DNA from 2 places in the Neptunomonas japonica JAMM 1380 genome. Region 2 is predicted to be linked to the other one. Evidence: predicted binding sites of a transcription regulator. Region 2 holds the regulator's gene; the other holds the start of a gene.
What was found. Region 2 encodes LexA, which represses DNA repair genes until DNA is damaged. Its sites were predicted from a motif close to TACTGTNTANNTANACAGTA; they were not measured.

Region 1: a site for LexA is predicted at 5,591-5,610, ahead of dinB (DNA polymerase IV). Genes of this name have one in related genera too.

The regions. Positions count from the first base shown of each region.
Region 1 covers NZ_AP014546.1:2,857,359-2,866,347, reverse strand. The annotation lists gene NEJAP_RS13370 (sensor histidine kinase) at 1-876, opposite strand, end outside; gene NEJAP_RS13365 (EF-hand domain-containing protein) at 982-1,296, opposite strand; gene NEJAP_RS13360 (TetR/AcrR family transcriptional regulator) at 1,526-2,119, opposite strand; gene NEJAP_RS13355 (hypothetical protein) at 2,346-3,161, shown strand; gene NEJAP_RS13350 (DnaJ domain-containing protein) at 3,162-3,632, opposite strand; gene NEJAP_RS13345 (GNAT family N-acyltransferase) at 3,708-5,441, opposite strand; gene dinB (DNA polymerase IV) at 5,636-6,691, shown strand; gene NEJAP_RS13335 (nucleoside deaminase) at 6,752-7,309, shown strand; gene NEJAP_RS13330 (SulP family inorganic anion transporter) at 7,507-8,989, shown strand, end outside.
Region 2 covers NZ_AP014546.1:1,778,845-1,787,833, forward strand. The annotation lists gene NEJAP_RS08335 (DNA topoisomerase I) at 1-163, opposite strand, end outside; gene topA (type I DNA topoisomerase) at 365-3,007, shown strand; gene NEJAP_RS08345 (DUF6586 family protein) at 3,038-3,565, shown strand; gene NEJAP_RS08350 (hypothetical protein) at 3,565-3,816, shown strand; gene NEJAP_RS08355 (cell division inhibitor SulA) at 3,839-4,300, opposite strand; gene lexA (transcriptional repressor LexA) at 4,297-4,911, opposite strand; gene dinG (ATP-dependent DNA helicase DinG) at 5,037-7,160, shown strand; partial or broken gene rhlB (ATP-dependent RNA helicase RhlB) at 7,235-8,494, shown strand; gene NEJAP_RS08375 (hypothetical protein) at 8,865-8,989, shown strand, end outside.

The sequences.
Region 1 (8,989 bases), 1.1 Mb from region 2:
GTTAATACTGCTACTTTGAAGAAGTGATACAACATGATGCTGACGATCATTGAGTGTGCCTGGCACCTCTTCAGCGAGCAAGTCTGCACCCTCACGCAATGTTGTTAGTGGTGTTTTTAGCTCATGGGAAATATGTTGAATAAATTCTCTTTTTAATCGTTCTAGTTGCAGTAAATGTTGATCTAGCCAAAGGAGTTGATTATTTAATTGAACAATTTCTTTTGGCCCACTTATTGGGTTTTTGGGTAAGTTTTCCCTGCGTCCTATAGCTTCTATGCGACTTGTAAGCTTTGTTATTGGTCGAGTAATGGCGCTTGAAAAAAACAGCATAAGCAAGAATGTTGCCACAGCTAAGAAAGCGGTTTGCAGCCAAAGGTTTTCTCTTGTTATGCGTGCTTGTTCTTGCAGGTTGGCTAACTCAATACCTGCTTTGTTAAAGCTCTCTTCAGCCAGCTCGCGAGTAAGTTGTGGTAACTCGTTAATTGTTTCATCTAAAGGGTCTTTTTGGATAGCCGTAAATAGACTTTGAAACTTCTGTTGCCTTTGATTTTGTTCGGTAATGAACATTTGAATTGATAGATGATTATTGAACCTTTCAACCTGTTCAGTTAAACGCTCTTGTATCTCTGGTTTCTTGATAATACGAAATTGCGTTGCAGCACGAACAATGTCTTCAGCTAAACGTTCGAGTGAGTTATTTTGCTGACTGAGCTCGAGCGAGATTTGCGCTAGCCTATAACTCTGTTGTAGTTGGCTTTCTAGAACCATGCTACTTTTATACAGCATGAAGCCGATAGGCACATTAACCAGAAAGAAGGCAATAAACACCCATTGTTTTAGTGAGCGAAGCTGCAAGGCTCGTGTGAGGAGCGTCATATTACCTTGTTCTCTGTACTATTGATGTTCTGATTATCCTTAATTTTTAGTCCTAGGTTAAGTAAGTAGGCGTTTAATAGTGTTATCTATGTGCTTTCTCTTTCTCTAAATGCATTGAAGCGAGGCGAAAGTAAGTAATACTTTCAGTTGGTTAGCATCCATTTTCTTTGGTACTGACAACTCATTAAGGCTCAGAAAGCCATTTTTATTTGTATCCATTTGAAGAAAACGATCAGAAATTTCGCTATCAGCCATCGCTTCTAGATAATTTAAGCGACCATCATTATTACTATCTAGGCTTTTCAAAAGCACATCCGGGTTTAGGTACTCTTGTGGAGGTGTTCGGTGTACTTGCGAAGATTCAGCTAAGAGTGGCAAGGTTGTCATGAACGAGATGATAAGGGCAATAATTAAACGCATAGAAGGATCTCCGCCTGTAAAGTTATAGCAGAGATAGCAGATATTATGCCTGATGTTAGTTAGTTGTTATTTATCAATCTCTTAGCAGTGTTTTTGGTGGGTTTAAAGAAAAATCTTAAAGCTGTATGGTTAAAAGTGTCTCCAATAAGAGTCTTTTGCGGGCAGTGTGTTTAAATGTCTATATATAACAATAACTTATATTGTCTCTTAAAAAGGACGTTTTAATTTTTTAGTACTTAGCTCTTTCAAGTGAGGCGAGCAAATGGCCAATGATACCTGTGTAGATAACAGGATCTGGTCGTGTGGTGCTCATGACGCGTAGGCCCCAAATTCCAGTCATTAACATTTTGGCTAAGCTATCACAGTCGGTATCTGATTTTATTTCACCTTGTAGCCGGGCATTTTCAAGTGAAAGATAAAAGTAGTGCTCTATACGGTTTAAGTACTCAGTGATCTTAATTCTAATGTCGTCGTCTTCTGTGGCGAGTTCTAGAAGAGTATTTACCATTAGACAACCTCTACCTATTTCATCGCACTCTATTTCTTTGCATATGCGGGAAAAAAAATGTGCAATAGCATCGATGGCAGAATCCGATTGTTCCATGCACTCGCTGATGCGTGTTAAGCTGCGGTTCGCGTAATTATCGATAACTTCAAGGAAGAGTCCACGTTTACTATTGAATGCCCCATATAGAGATCCTGGTTTAAGACTCGTAGCATGCACAAGATCAGTAACCGATGTGGCGTTATACCCTGTGCGCCAAAAAACCTCCATGGCTTTATTGAGTACTTCGCTTCTATCAAACTCTGCTGGTCTTGCCATTTATCATGGTCCCTGAGTTAGTAGCGTGTTAGAAAAAATCCTTAATACTAAGTTATGGTACATAGAAAGGGTTCCGTCAACCATGCATGGAATAAATAAGTTTGCTGCTTTATGTATTTTTACTGCTTTTTTGTCAGGCTGTATAGATTCCCTTGGTATAAAGCCTAAAAACACTGAGGTCGAGTTTGTAAGAGGAGTAGTTAGTAAAGGCCCTGGTGGATTTATAATGACGCCTTGTTATAGCCAAGAACGCCGTCGCTTAAATGACTCTCGAGGGTTATTAGCTAAACGATTTACTGCCCAGTCATCAAGTGTGGAACTTCCTGTCTATATGGAAGTAAAAGCTGAGCAGGGTGTTGATTTAGTATGGCGAGTTGATGATGTGATGATTGCCGGTGGTGGCAGCAAAATGTGCCATGTTAATTTATCTACAATTCGCTTTCGCGCGCAAGGGGTGAACCCTCCATGGCTAGCAGATATTTTACCTGATCGTGTTCGTGTTCAGTCTTATGAGACATTACAAACATTAAATTTCCCCATAGATGCATACGCAGGTATTCAAGGCCTTTGGGAAAGTTCACTTGAAAATACTAACGGTCAGTCTCACTCTTTTCGTTTAGAGCTACATGATCAATCATGTACTGATGCTCTGAATATTTGGTATCGTTGGAGCGCAAGTATGTTGTTGGATGATAAGTCTTTTCAAGGTTGTGCTCGGCAGGGGAATTTAACTAATCGAGCTTTATTGGGCCGCTATAGTAATGTTTTGACTGATAATGAAGCATTTGTTGTATTGGACTTACTTCCTGATAATGCTGCATCTATGCTGCTGGATTATCGTAATGGCCAATCACTTATTGTTATGCAGGGAACATGGCAATGGAAAAGCAGTGACAAGTTAATGCTTCATTTTACACAGCAGGACGGCCATAAGCAGGAATCAGTTTTGTTGTTGAGAAGAGCGCGCTCTGGTGAATTTGTGCAAGAAGGTTTCTCGGCTACGTTTGGACGAGCGGGTCTTTCACTTAAACGCTCAGAGTAATTACTTCTCTAGGAGTAAGCTTCTAGCCTCATTAATTTGAGCTGCTAGATAGTCGTTGCCACCTTGATCGGGGTGAAGTTTTTGCATGAGTTTTCTGTGCGCCTTAATAATATCTTCCTTAGTACAGCCTTCAATTAATCCGAGAATGTTTAGTGCATCCTGGCGAGTCATCTTTGAACGGCTTTTTGGACTCCCATTTTGGTGTTGATTGGTTTTTTTGAAGAAGTGTTGTAGAAAAGGTATTGCCCTGAAGATCAGGTTGTATTTTTTGAAGAGAAGAAAAAAACTGGCCAGTAATGCGCCCATCCAAGGAAGACGTCCTGTGATTGTTAAAATCACAATGATGGCTATTAAGAGCAAAACTACTAATTTAAAAAGAGCAAAACTGCGTCGCTGTGCAGGTAATGCTCTTATCCAGAGCATTCCTGTGATCAGAATTGTTCCTAAAATGATAATAACTACAGGGCTCATTATGCACTCAGTGATTCGAATAGTTATTACAGAATATCGCGCAGTGCTCGCTTAGGGAAGTTTTTGCTGATGTAGTTAATGGTTTTCATGTGCAGGTAGTTGGCCGCCTACATAGCGTTGGTATTTTTTATCTTTAACAAAATGCATATCGACCATTACTAAGCCATCGACGCAATAGTTAAAATCAGCATCAATTCCAAAATCCATAAAGCAAACACCGCCAGCAGAACAAAGCTCACTGTACTGTTTATAAAGTGTGGGGACTGATACACCTAAATAATCCAGTTGCTCTTTGAGAATTTTAAAATCAGACTTGTAGTCGTTACCAGAAAACAGGGTATGTAAGTTGTCTGTTTCTTCGTCTGATAACTTATAAGGCATGTTTGCTTTTGCCAGCTGCTCACTGGCGCCAAAATAATGCTGGTAAAACCAGACCAGCATATCTTTTGCGGGTTTTGGGTAGCTATTACTTAGGCTTACTGGGCCAAACATATAGCGTACCTCAGGGTGTTTCTTTAAGTATGCGCCGATACCGTACCATAGGTAATCTAAACTTCGTCTTCCCCAGTAACGAGGTTGTACAAAGCTACGCCCTAGCTCTATTCCTTGCTCAAAATAGGGTGTCATCGTGTGATTGTACTGAAACAGCGTTTCACTATAGAGGGGGCTCCCAGAGTCATGAATGAGTTTGTGTGCTTCTGCCAACCGGTATGCTCCTGCGATTTCAAGATCTTCCTCGTCCCATAAAATTAGGTGTCGGTAGTAGCGATCATACTTATCTAAGTCTTTGTTCTCTCCAGTGCCTTCGCCTACACAGCGAAAAGATATTTCTCGTAATCTTCCTACTTCTTGCATAACAGCTGAGTCAGGGCGGTAGTCAAATAGGTATATTTTTTTTCCATCAGCCGTTTCACCCAAAAGCTCTGATGATCTGAGCTCTTGTTTTAGTACGCGCCTGTCTTGTGGGTGAGCAATGGTTTTTTCTGTGATAAATAGAGGGCTTTTTCGTTTTGCGATGCGGTATAAGTGTTTACGTAAAAGTTTGGTTTTTTCGGCGGTAGATAAAGGAACGGCATCTATGTGGCTATATGGAATTGCTTGGCCTATACGAATCGGAATGATGACCGATTGTTTATTGAACATCTCTCTGGGTAAAAGCAACGCTGATAATGACTTGTTAATATACGACATGCCGTAAAAGAGAGGGGAGTTTTTACCACCTAAATAAACAGGTAAAACGGGCGCGTTTGCTTTACGTGCAAAGCGTAAAAAGCCACTATTCCATTTTCCGTCTTTAATACCTGTCATACCGGCTCTAGACACTTCCCCCGCAGGAAAGACAATCACTGCTTCTTCGTTTTGCAGCGAATCGGTAATACGTTCAATATCATTTTTTCGAGTGCTTTTACCTAAATTATCAACGGGCAAGAATAGCGAATTGAGTTGTTCAAAATTACTCAATACATCATTAGCAACAATGCGCACATCACGACGAATTTCACCAATAAGCTTCAGTAGGGCTAAGCCATCTAAAGCACCTAAAGGATGGTTAGCAACAATAACGACGCGGCCTGACGATGGGATGTTCATCCTATCGGCATGACTGAGGCTGTAGCTGAAATTAAAATAATCTAACACTTTGTCAACAAATTCAAAACCTGTAGCTCCTTGGTTTTGAGTTAAGAAAGTATTGATTTCATCTTCATGAACTAAACGACGTAAGCAATAAACTGCTGAACGGCGAAAGGGTGCAGGCTTTTCAGAGAAAGCAGGGTATTTATGAGTCAATACTCGTTCTACATTAATCACATTGTGATCCTGTCAATAAACAATATGTAGAAAATAATATGGCAGTTATGTGGCAATTATTTGACGAGATAATGACAAAAGTGTGACGTAAGAGCCATGTTGACCTAGTTCATATAGCGGGTACTAGGCTGTATGTAATGTTTTAGTTATACTGTTTTTATATACAGCTTATGTGCGGCATTGTGTGAAAATATATGAGAAAAATTATTCACTGTGATTGTGACTGCTTTTTTGCAGCTGTCGAAATGCGCGACAATCCTGAATATACAGATATTCCACTAGCGATTGGTGGACGTGCGGATAGGCGAGGGGTAATAGCGACATGTAACTACCCTGCACGTGCGTACGGTGTTCGTTCTGCTATGGCCACTGCTCATGCGCTTAAACTTTGCCCCGCATTGACGGTTATTCCTGGGCGGATGGAAAAATACCGACACGTATCGGCCCAAATTATGGCCATTTATCGTGACGTCTCAAGTTGTATTGAGCCCTTATCTTTAGACGAAGCGTATTTGGATGTGACTGACAGTAAAGAGCACCAAGGGAGTGCGACGCGTATAGCGCAGATGTTACGCGAAAGAGTCGTTAATGAAACGGGCATCACTATTTCAGCAGGTGTTGCCCCTAATAAGTTTCTAGCTAAAATAGCCAGTGATTGGAATAAACCCAATGGTATATTCGTCATAACACCCAGCGAGGTAGACCGTTTTGTGCAGGCTTTACCGGTTGGAAAGCTTTTTGGGGTAGGGCGCAAAACTGCTGAGAAACTCAAATCAATTAATGTGCAAACGTGTGGTGATTTGAGAGAGCTTTCAATCGCCCAGTTAACTGAAAGTTTTGGTCGTTTCGGACAAAGGCTTTATGAATTGAGTCGCGGTATTGACGAGCGTGAGATCATTACAGACAGGGTAAGGAAGTCTATTAGTGTTGAACATACTTTTGCAAGTGACCTTCTTTCCTTGGATGAGTGTTTATCTCATATACCTGCTTTAAGTGATGAATTACTGCAGCGCTTCGGTAAGCTTAAGCAGCAAAGGTCAATGCAAGGCTTGTTCGTTAAACTTAAATTTAATGATTTTAGCCAAACAACCATTGAACATCGTTCTTTAATACATAATGAAGAGCTATGGTCAGCTCTTATGAGCCAAGGCTACCAACGGGTGAATAAACCTGTCAGGCTACTCGGTGTTGGTTTTCGCTTAAAAGATCAAGAAGACGAGTCGCTACAGCAGCTAGATCTCTGGTCTTAAGTTCTCATATGCGCGTTGTGACATTTAGAGTGGGGATGACTAAGAAGTAAGGTAGAGATAATGGAGTTTGATGAACTGATTAAACTTGTAAAAGAATATCAGATTAATCCACAGTTTCGTGATGAAGAAGCTGGCTTTCGTTGTTGTGAATTAGCGTTGGCTGCACTGCAATCAGGAAATTACGGCGTGGGTGCTGTGTTGTTAGATGCTGATGGTCAGGTCTTGGTAGAAGAAAAGAATGTTGTCTTTTCTACTCAGTTTTGCTCTTCCGCGCATGCAGAGATGAGAGTGCTTGATCAGTATGAGGCCTATTTTATAAAAGAGCACCCACCGGCTTTACTGAAGTTAGTCGTATCTTTGGAGCCTTGTCCTATGTGCCTATCCCGGATATTGCTGAGTGGTATTGGTGTAGTTAAGTACCTAGTAGAGGACGCTGCAGGCGGTATGGTGAGCCACATGAGCCGTATGCCTCCTGCCTGGCAAAACTTAGCAAGCCTGCAGTCGTTTTACCATGCGCATGTGAGCTCTGAGTTACGCCAGTTAGCGAAGAAGCTTTCTCAGCATAACCTTGTCTATTTGCGCGCGGCTCTATTACAACAACGCGGTAGCGATGCGTAACTCTACTTTGCAGCAACGTTAAGTGGTTGCCATTAAGTTGTCATGATTTTATGTAAGTCTAATGCTTTTAGATGCTGTATATGGCTGAGTCTTTTCTGACAGTGCTGTGCATTTCTGTTAAAATTTGCGCCTTTTAAATTTCCCTAGAAATTATTTTTAATTTCAAACATCCCTTCAAAATTCAATCGGGGCTATGAATGTTTCAACTGCTCGTATCTAAAACTCAAAGTATGAAAAACGATGTGCTTTCTGGGTTAACTGTGTCTCTGGCGTTGGTGCCTGAAGCCGTTGCCTTTGCCTTTGTTGCCGGCGTCGAGCCTTTGGTGGGGCTATATGCAGCATTTCTTATTGGTTTAATTACTGCAACTATCGGTGGCCGCCCAGGGATGATTTCGGGTGCCACAGGGGCTCTTGCTGTTGTTATGGTAAGTTTGGTTGCTCAGCATGGCGTTGAGTATCTGTTTGCTACTGTGGTGTTAATGGGTATTTTACAAATGCTTGCAGGGGCGTTCCGGTTAGGGAAGTTTATCCGCTTAGTACCTCACCCCGTTATGCTGGGTTTTGTAAACGGTCTTGCCATCGTTATCTTCTTAGCGCAGATGAAGCAGTTTAAGTTTGCTGATGAAACAGGAGCGTTTCAATGGCTGCAGGGCAGTGAAATGGGCATGATGTTAGGGCTCGTTGCTTTAACCATGGCGATCATTCATTTTCTACCAAAATTAACACGTGCTATTCCATCATCACTAGCCGCTATTTTAGTGGTTTCTTTGCTGGTCATTTTCCTCGATTTAGACACGCGGACTGTCCAGGATGTACTGGCCAACATGACAGGTAATGCCGATGCTACGATAGCAGGTGGTTTACCTACTTTTAGTATTCCAAGCGTACCAATGACGTTTGAAACGTTTTATATCATCTTACCTTATGCTGTGATTTTAGCTGCGATTGGTTTGATTGAATCTTTACTAACATTGACCTTGATTGATGAAGTAACTGAAACTCGTGGGCGTGGTAATAAAGAGTGTGTGGGCCAGGGTGTTGCGAATATCGTCACAGGTTTCTTTGGCGGTATGGGTGGTTGCGCTATGATTGGTCAAAGTATGATCAATATTAATTCTGGTGGGCGAGGTCGCGCATCAGGTATTTCCGCAGCCCTCTTCTTGCTTGCTTTTATTGTCGTAGGTGCATCTCTTATCGAGATGATTCCCGTCGCTGCATTAGTTGGCGTGATGTTTATTGTTGTAATAGCAACGTTTGAGTGGGCTAGCTTTCGTTTGTGGGGCAAAGTGCCTAAAGCAGACTTACTGGTCGTGTTAACTGTTACAGTGGTCACTGTCATGAGTGATCTGGCTATCGCCGTTGTGGTGGGCGTTATCATGTCGGCTCTTATGTTCGCTTGGAAGCATGCTAAACATGTTGAGTTTGAAACATGGACTGAAAGTGAAGGGAAAACAAAAGTTTACCTTTCTCACGGGCCGCTGTTTTTTGCGTCAGCTCAAAGCTTTAGAGATAACTTTAAACCGAAAAGCGATCCTGATGATGTTATTATTGACTTCAAAGACTCGCAGGTAATGGATCATTCGGGTATTGAGGCTATTGATGCAGTAGCTGAGCGTTATATGGCGGCAGGGAAAACGTTGCACTTACGTCATTTGAGTTCAGAATGTGTTGTGTTGCTTG
Region 2 (8,989 bases):
CAATGGCGTCTAATGTATTAAAAGTTTGCTTGCGCAGCCAGTCTAGGCGCTCATGTTTAGCCGTTGTATTGTATTCTCTTTGAGAAATGAAATAGTTGATAGCCAGCGCAATTGCACCAATAACAGCTATTATGACGATATAAATCAGATTATCTTGCAACATGGTATGAAACTGCCTCGCTAAGTCTCTGAATTATATAGTTAGGATGTACTGTTGTTAAAGGGAGTATTGAAGTTATTTGCTATTAGCTGATTATAGTACTTATGGACTTTTTTATGAGTCTTGCTTGACCCCAGTTGTATAAGCACTTATATATGCTCGCTATTTTTATTGTGTCGTATCTGCCCGAGGATAGTTACCCCTATGGGAAAGTCGCTCGTTATTGTTGAGTCACCCGCAAAAGCCAAGACAATTAATAAGTATCTTGGTAATGAATATGTCGTTAAATCGAGCGTAGGTCATATCCGTGATCTGCCTACGAGCGGTAGCGCCACAAAGTCAGATCCTAAGGCCCGCGCTAAGCAGGCTGCGCTGACACGTAAAATGGCGCCTGAAGAAAAAGCCATTTACAAAGCGAAAAAAGCTAAAGACCAGTTAGTTGCAAGGATGGGCGTCAACCCCGAAAAAGATTGGGAGGCGCATTACGAAATCCTTCCTGGGAAAGAGAAAGTTGTCGAAGAATTGCGACGTTTAGCTAAAGATGCCGATACTATCTATCTCGCGACCGATTTGGATCGCGAGGGAGAAGCGATTGCTTGGCATTTGAGAGAGGCTATTGGTGGTGAAGATGAGCGTTACCGTCGTGTTGTATTTAACGAGATAACGAAAAAAGCTATCAGCAGTGCATTTGAATCACCTGGTAAGCTCGACATGAATCATGTCAATGCGCAGCAGGCGCGCCGTTTTCTAGACCGTGTTGTGGGTTATATGCTGTCTCCTTTATTGTGGGAGAAAGTTGCTCGTGGGCTTTCTGCAGGGCGAGTGCAATCGGTTGCTGTGCGTTTAGTTGTTGAGCGAGAGAAGGAAATTCGCGCCTTTATTCCTGATGAGTATTGGGAAGTACATGCGGACACTAAGACGGCTACTGCTGAGGCTTTAAGACTGCAAGTTGCTCGCGTTAGTGGCAGTGCGTTCCGGCCTTCATCTGAAGCTGAAACTAATGCACATTTAGCCGCGCTTAAAGATGCTGAGTATACAGTTCTTAGTCGCGAAGATCGTGCGACAAGCAGCAAGCCATCGGCTCCATTTATAACATCAACGCTTCAGCAGGCAGCCAGTACACGCTTGGGCTTTGGTGTGAAGAAAACCATGATGATGGCCCAGCGGTTATATGAAGCGGGTTACATCACATACATGCGTACAGATTCAACCAACTTGAGCTCAGAAGCTGTAGAAAGTTGCCGTGAATATATCGGTGATCACTTTGGTAGCAAGTATTTACCTGAAGAGGCTATTCGCTATTCAAGTAAAGACGGTGCTCAAGAAGCGCATGAGGCGATTCGTCCAAGTGATGTGAATATCGAAGCTACTGCTTTAAAGGCGATGGAGCGCGATGCAGAGCGTTTGTATGAGTTAATTCGTCGCCAGTTTTTGGCTTGCCAAATGATGCCAGCGCTGTATACCAGTTCACGCATTACAGTGAAGGCAGGTGAGTTTGAGTTAACCACGAAAGGACGTATTTTACGTTTTGATGGTTACACGCGGGTAATGCAAAAAGGTAAAGGTGATGAAGATCTCATTTTGCCGGATGTGAAGAAGGGTGAGTTGCTGACGATGACAGCGATTGATCCTAAGCAGCACTTTACTAAGCCAACGGCTCGTTTTACAGAAGCTAGCTTGGTTAAAGAGTTAGAAAAACAAGGGATTGGTCGTCCATCCACATATGCATCAATTATCTCTACTATTCAGGATCGTGGCTACGTCGAGATTCAGAATAAGCGTTTTTATGCCTGTAAAATGGGCGATATTGTGGTTGAGCGCCTTACCGAAAACTTTACTGACCTAATGGATTACAGTTTTACCGCGCGTATGGAAGACGCCTTGGATGAGATAGCCCAAGGTGAAGCTGAGTGGAAAGTGCTGCTCGATCGTTTTTATGGTGGTTTAACGCGTAAGCTAGAAGAAGCGCTTGATCCTGAAACAGGCATGCGCCCTAACTCGCCAACAGAAACAGATATTCCATGCCCTGAATGTAATCGTCATATGATGATTCGTACCGGTAGCACAGGTGTGTTTTTAGGCTGTTCGGGTTACAACTTGCCGCCGAAAGAACGTTGTAAAGCAACAATCAACCTAACCCCTGGTGATGAGGTTGTTAGTGTTGATGGAGATGAGGAAGAAGAATCTCGCATCTTGCGTAACAAGCATCGTTGCAATCTTTGTGATAGTGCGATGGATAGTTATTTGGTCGACAAGCAGCGTAAGTTGCACGTATGCGGAAATAACCCGGATTGCCCAGGGTACGAAGTCGAAGAGGGTAGTTATCGTATTAAGGGTTATGAAGGCCCTTCGCTTAAGTGCGATAAATGTGGTGCTGAAATGCAATTAAAAACGGGCCGTTTTGGTAAGTTCTTTGGTTGTATGAATGAAGAATGTAAAAACACTCGTAAGCTGCTGAAAAGTGGTGAAGCTGCGCCGCCTAAAATGGATCCGGTGCCTATGCCTGAGCTGGCCTGTGAAAAGGTTGAAGATACCTACATTCTTCGTGATGGTGCTTCTGGGTTGTTTTTAGCCGCAAGCCAGTTTCCACGTAACCGTGAAACACGAGCACCCAAAATTATTGAGTTACTGCCTCACGAATCTGAGATTGACCCTAAGTACACATTCCTGTTTAGCGCGCCAAAGCGTGATAATGAGGGGAATGAGACTATTGTACGATACAGTCGTAAGACAAAGGAGCAGTATGTGATGACTGAGGTCAATGGCAAAGCAACCGGATGGCGTGCATTCTATCAGGGTAATGCCTGGGTGATAGAAGAGCCAAAGGCTAAAGCGAAGAAGAAGTAACCTTTAATGGTCATGTTATAGAGGTAGTGTATGAGTAATGTATATCTGGTCAGGACGAATCAGAAAATTAATTTTGCACGTATTCATTTAGATGCTTTGACGGTCGCGCAAGACTCTACGAAGTGGAGTAAGCACAACGAAATTGAATCGTATAATGAATCTATTTTGTTTCATTTAGCGTCGGCATACGGTTCATTTTTACGAGAAGTTGCTGAAAAATATAGTTTTGATACCAGCAAGGTAAACACCTTGGCTGATTTAGAAGTTATGTTTGAGGCATCGGGGCAAGAGTCACCAGAAAGGATTGAGCTGGTAGGCTTGGAGAAGAGTGAAGTAAGTTGGTTGCATAAAATGCTAGCTGCTTATGGAGCTTGTTGGAAAGCCCTTGATAATCATAGTGAAGCTGCGAGTGATAAAGTAAGCGTTTCAGAAATTCATGTTGTGCAGATTAACCCAAATCATGCAGAAGATAGCGATATTCTGGCCGAATACAAACAGTGGCTTAATGAGTTTCGTTCGCTAGTCGAGCGTTTACGTTCAGATATGCAAGAGTGGTAGTGAGTAAAAATACAGTGGAACAAACAGTACTTGAGATTATCAAGCTTCCATCAGGCGAATACGCTATGCGTAAGGCGGGTGAGGATGAGCCACTGATCACAGTGAACTTGTCGCAAAAAGTTAGAGATGGTCTAAATGGTCAGTCTGAAGAGTTAGCGCGTATGATTCTTGTAGCTGGTGCAAAGATGATGTCTGAGTTATCAATGGAGTCTGCGGAAGCACCCAAGACTCCTAAACCGGTAATCCACTAGTTCTTCCCTTTTGTCTGCTGTTTTAGTGGTGGCGTCTTCTTATGAGGATGCCGTTACTACATCCTTGTTGAGCTGAGTGCTCTAAATTTTTAATCTCATGTTCTGATATCTCTTCGGCCCAGCTAATGACTGCGTGACAGGTGCCCGTACTTAATGCTTTTTTTGCAAGCTGCAGTACTGAATGATGCTCATCTGGGTAGAGTAAAATTACCTTGTTTAAGTCAATACCTGCATCCTGTAAGAGCGAACGAGGTAAGTTGGTCGGCGGCGCTACCCATGCAAACCAGCGGTCTTCATGGCTGAGCTGTGCCAGTAAAGGCATGAGCAGAGGCATATCGTTGAGTTCGCCGCTACGTGTGACTATTTCAGTTATTTTTCCGAACTCTTTTTTTGTGGCTGGCGGTTTTTGGTGGATCTGGTTTTGTTCGTGTTTGCGTAACAGCGCCATGCCGGGTCTGTTGCGATGGTTATGTAATTGAATCACAAATCACCTCCTTGCCTAATGACGCCTACGCCTAACCCTTCGATAGACAATTCTTGCTGTCGAAGGTCAACTTGAATTGGTGAAAACTCTGTGTTTTCTGCAATCAGATAGACCATGTGACCTTCTTTTTTGAAGCGTTTTACAGTGACTTCGTCATCAATGCGGGCGACAACAATTTGGCCGTTACGTGCTTCTGTACATTGATGTACAGCGAGCAAGTCACCGTCCATAATGCCAATGTCTTTCATGCTAGTGCCATGGACTCTCAGTAAATAGTTAGCTGGTGGATGAAAGAAGTCAGCAGAGATAGTGCAGTGCTCTTCGATATGTTCTTGTGCCAAAATAGGAGATCCAGCAGCGACACGCCCTATTACGGGTATCCCGTCTTCTGCTGCTTCCAGTTCAGGTAGGCGTATACCGCGAGAGGTTCCCGGAATAATCTCAATCGCGCCTTTTCTCGCTAATGCTTTAAGGTGTTCTTCGGCAGCATTAGCGGATTTGAAACCAAGTGTTTTTGCGATTTCTGCACGTGTCGGTGGATACCCGGTTGCTTCAATGTGCCCGCGGATGCATTCCAGTACTTCTTCTTGACGTTTGGTTAGTTTCATAATGTTGCCTGTTTATTTATACAGTATCTGTGATTATATACAGCAAGTAAGTGATGTAAAGTAATTTTCTGTTTATATATCCAGTATCTTGGTATGATCCACGCCAAATGTTATTCGGGTAGTTTGTCTTGCTTAGTGATGCTCTTAAAAACTCTATACAGGCTTCTTATCGACGCTTTTTAGCGGACCATGAGATGAAGCCGCGTTACGGCCAAAAAATGATGATTGCGCACGTAGCGCGAACACTCGGTGCTATAGAGGTGGACGAGAAAGGAGAACGGGTTAACGAAAATCATCTTTGTGTGATTGAGGCAGGGACCGGTACGGGTAAAACCATGGCCTATCTGTTAAGTGCAATTCCTATTGCGCAGTCGCATTCTAAGTCTTTAGTTATTTCGACTGCGACCGTTGCATTGCAAGAGCAGCTGTTAAATAAAGACCTACCTGAAGTGGCTCGTCTCCTAGGAGAGTCAGTTAATTATGTGCTGGCTAAAGGTAGGGGGCGTTATTTTTGTATTTCGCAGGCGGAAAAACTTTTAGACTCTCAAAATCAAACGGGACAAATTGCTCTATATGAAGATGAGATAGAGCATAGTATCGACCCTTCATTGCTGGTTTTTTATCAAGAGCTGTTGGGTAAGTTTGCTGCAGGTGAGTGGGATGGTGATCGAGACAGTCTTGCTCAAGAAATAGAGGCTGCAAACTGGGCCCCTCTAACGAGCGATCATACGCGTTGTACCAATAGGCGCTGTAGTAATTTTTCTGTATGTCCTTTTTATAAGTCTAGAGACTCTATGGATAAGGCCGACATTGTTGTGGCTAACCATGATTTAGTCTTGGCTGATTTGTCATTAGGTGGCGGTGCGATTTTACCCGAACCGGCTAATACTGTTTATATATTTGATGAGGCTCACCATCTTTCGTCTAAGGCAACGGGGCACTTTGCTTATACAATGCGTGTTAAAGGCACGCAACGTTGGCTGAAGTCATCCGTAAAGCAGTTAGATGCTATGCTGGATGAATGTGATAACAACGCCGTTTTGGCGCAGTATGTTGAGCGTATGGCGCCTGCACGCCAAGATATCGATATTGCGCTTGATCAATTGCATAGTGATTTGCGAATAATGTTGATGGATGGTGTTCAGCGCCCTGCATCAGAGCGTTTTCGTTTTCCAAAGGGTGTGCTTCCCGAAACAATGATGCATAGCGCAAAAGATATTGCCTCAGCGGCAGAGCGCTGGATGTTAAAAGCGGAGCAAATCGTTGATGTGCTTAAAGAGGCACTGGACGGAGGTGTTCCTGAGATTAATAGGGACGTAGCAGAGCGTTGGTATCCTCGTATGGGCCTACTTTGGATGCGGGCTCAGTCCTTGTATTGGCTAAACAAAAGCTATGCGGTGGCTGACCCTGAAGGTGTTGCGCCAACGGCACGTTGGATTAATTTAGTCGATGCTAGCGATGGCGTTGATTTTGAGTGTAGAAGTAGCCCCGTGTCAGCAGCAGATACATTACAAGAGCACCTTTGGTCCAGTTGCTTTGGTGCTGTGTTAACGTCAGCAACGATGACAGCGCTAGGGCATTTTAATCGTGTGATTCATGAGTTGGGATTGCCACAAGATGTATTGTGTGAGCGGTTGCCAAGTCCATTTAATTACCCTCAAGCAGCAGTATTGTCGGTTCCGCGTATGGAGTCGGATCCTGGTAAACCAGAAGAGCATACGAAAGAAGTTATCAGTATCCTTAATAAGGGTTTGGCGAGTGCAGCGGCAACACTGGTATTATTTAGCTCATGGCGACAAATGTTTACTGTGTTGGAAAAGCTTGAGAGTACGATTCGTAGTAAGGTGTTGGCTCAAGGCGATTTAACTAAGAACGAAATTATTAGAAAGCATAAAGAGATCATTAATGCAGAGAAGCCTAGTATCATTTTTGGCCTGGCGTCGTTTGCAGAAGGAGTGGATCTGCCAGGTAAGTACCTGACAGAGGTTATTATTACTAAATTGCCGTTTGGTGTGCCAGACGATCCTGTTGATGCCACGATGGCTGAGTGGATAGAGCAGCGAGGTGGTAATGCATTTATGGAGTGGACTGTACCTGAGGCGTCAATGCGCTTGACGCAGGCTACAGGTCGACTCTTACGTACCGAGCAGGACAGTGGTCGGGTTATTTTATTAGATAGACGTGTAGTGACGCGCCGTTATGGCCGGCAATTGCTGGATGCGTTGCCTCCTTTTCGTCGTGAAATCAGTTAAAAGTGAGTAATACATTGGAAGAATTAAACCCAGGTAACACGAAAGAGTCGACTACCGTAAAAGAGAATGGAAAAATAAAAGGTGAGCGTAAAGATAAGCGTCGCTCATCTGGTCGTAGTCGTAAGTCGGCAAAAAAGAGCGCTTGGACTCCAAATGATTCTAAGGTTGCTGTTGTTGACGGCAAAAAGCGTTTTCATGATTTTTCACTTCCAGATCAGCTTATGCATGCGATCCATGATCTAGGATTTGAATATTGCACGCCTATCCAAGCTGATACCATTAAGCCGGCTTTGGCGGGTAAAGATATTATCGGAAAGGCGCAAACAGGCACGGGGAAAACTGCTGCTTTTTTGGTAGGAATAATTACCGATCTATTAGATTTTCAGCTTGAAGATAAACAGCGCCAGGGAGAGCCTCGTGCGCTCATTATTGCGCCAACACGTGAACTTGCTTTGCAAATTGCTGATGATGCAGTGCTACTGTGTAAGTACACAGACATCAACGTAGTTTCTATTGTGGGTGGTATGGACTATGAGAAGCAACGTAAAGAGCTAAAAGCAGGTCCTGTAGGTATTTTGGTTGCTACGCCGGGTCGCTTAATTGACTTTGTACGCTCTAAAGAAGTTGATCTACATAACGTTGAAGTGCTTGTCTTAGATGAAGCAGATCGTATGTTGAGCATGGGCTTCATTCCTGATGTCAGAACGATTATCCGGAATACGCCACGTAAAGGTGATGAGCGTCAGACCCTACTTTATAGTGCTACTTTTACCGATGATATTATGAGTTTAGCGCGTCAGTGGACTGATGATCCGGTTCAAATCGAGATCGAGGCTGAGCGTCGTTCAACAGAAAATATTAGCCAAAAAGTCTTTCTTGTTTCTAGTCATGAGAAATACAAATTATTACGCAACTATATCCGTTTGAATAATATTGAGCGTGTTATCGTTTTCGGGAACCGTCGACATGAAACCCGTGATCTTGCAGAGAAACTTAAAAGAGATGGTGTAAGAGCTGCTTTGATGTCTGGGGAAATTCCTCAGCACAAAAGGGTTAAAACGCTTGAGGACTTCAGGAACGGTAAAATTGAAGTGTTGGTAGCAACGGATGTTGCTGGGCGTGGAATTCATATTGATGGTGTTACTCATGTTGTTAATTACCAGTTGCCTGAAGATGCAGAAGATTATGTGCATCGTATCGGACGTACCGGTCGAGCGGGGGCGACGGGAACTTCGATCTGCTTCGCCTGTGAGAATGACTCTTTTATGATTCCAGACATAGAAGAAGAAACAGGTGTCAAATTAGAATGTATTCACCCCAGCGAAGAATTGTTAGCAGACCCTAATGCTTATAAAACAGCAGTGCCGGTAGCTGTGGTTGCAGTTGAGCCGGTAATTGAAACGACAGGCAAGGTTGAGAGTAGTGTCGAAGCGGTTGCTGGCATTGAAGAAAATACTCAGCAAGGCCTGAAAGAGGTGGCTGAAACTTCTGTTGCTACAACCAAGGAGCTACCTGAAAAAGATGTTGCCCAGGAAGCTGTCGTTGAGCAAGTGCCAGAGGCCAAGCTTGATACGGCACCAGAGCAAGTGCCAGAGGCCAAGCTTGATACGGCACCAGAGCAAGTGGAGCTGTCTTTAGCATCACCTGAGGTTGCAGAGCCGGCTAGTGTTGTAGCAAGCCAAGGTGAGGAGACGAATCGTTCCGATGTCTGAAGATCGACATAAAACGCGCTTAATTGCGCGCATACTAGCTATCGTAGTCAGTGCACTTTTTGCTGTTTTTGCAGTGGCAGGCTATCAGCATACGGGTGATATCACGCAGTTATTAGT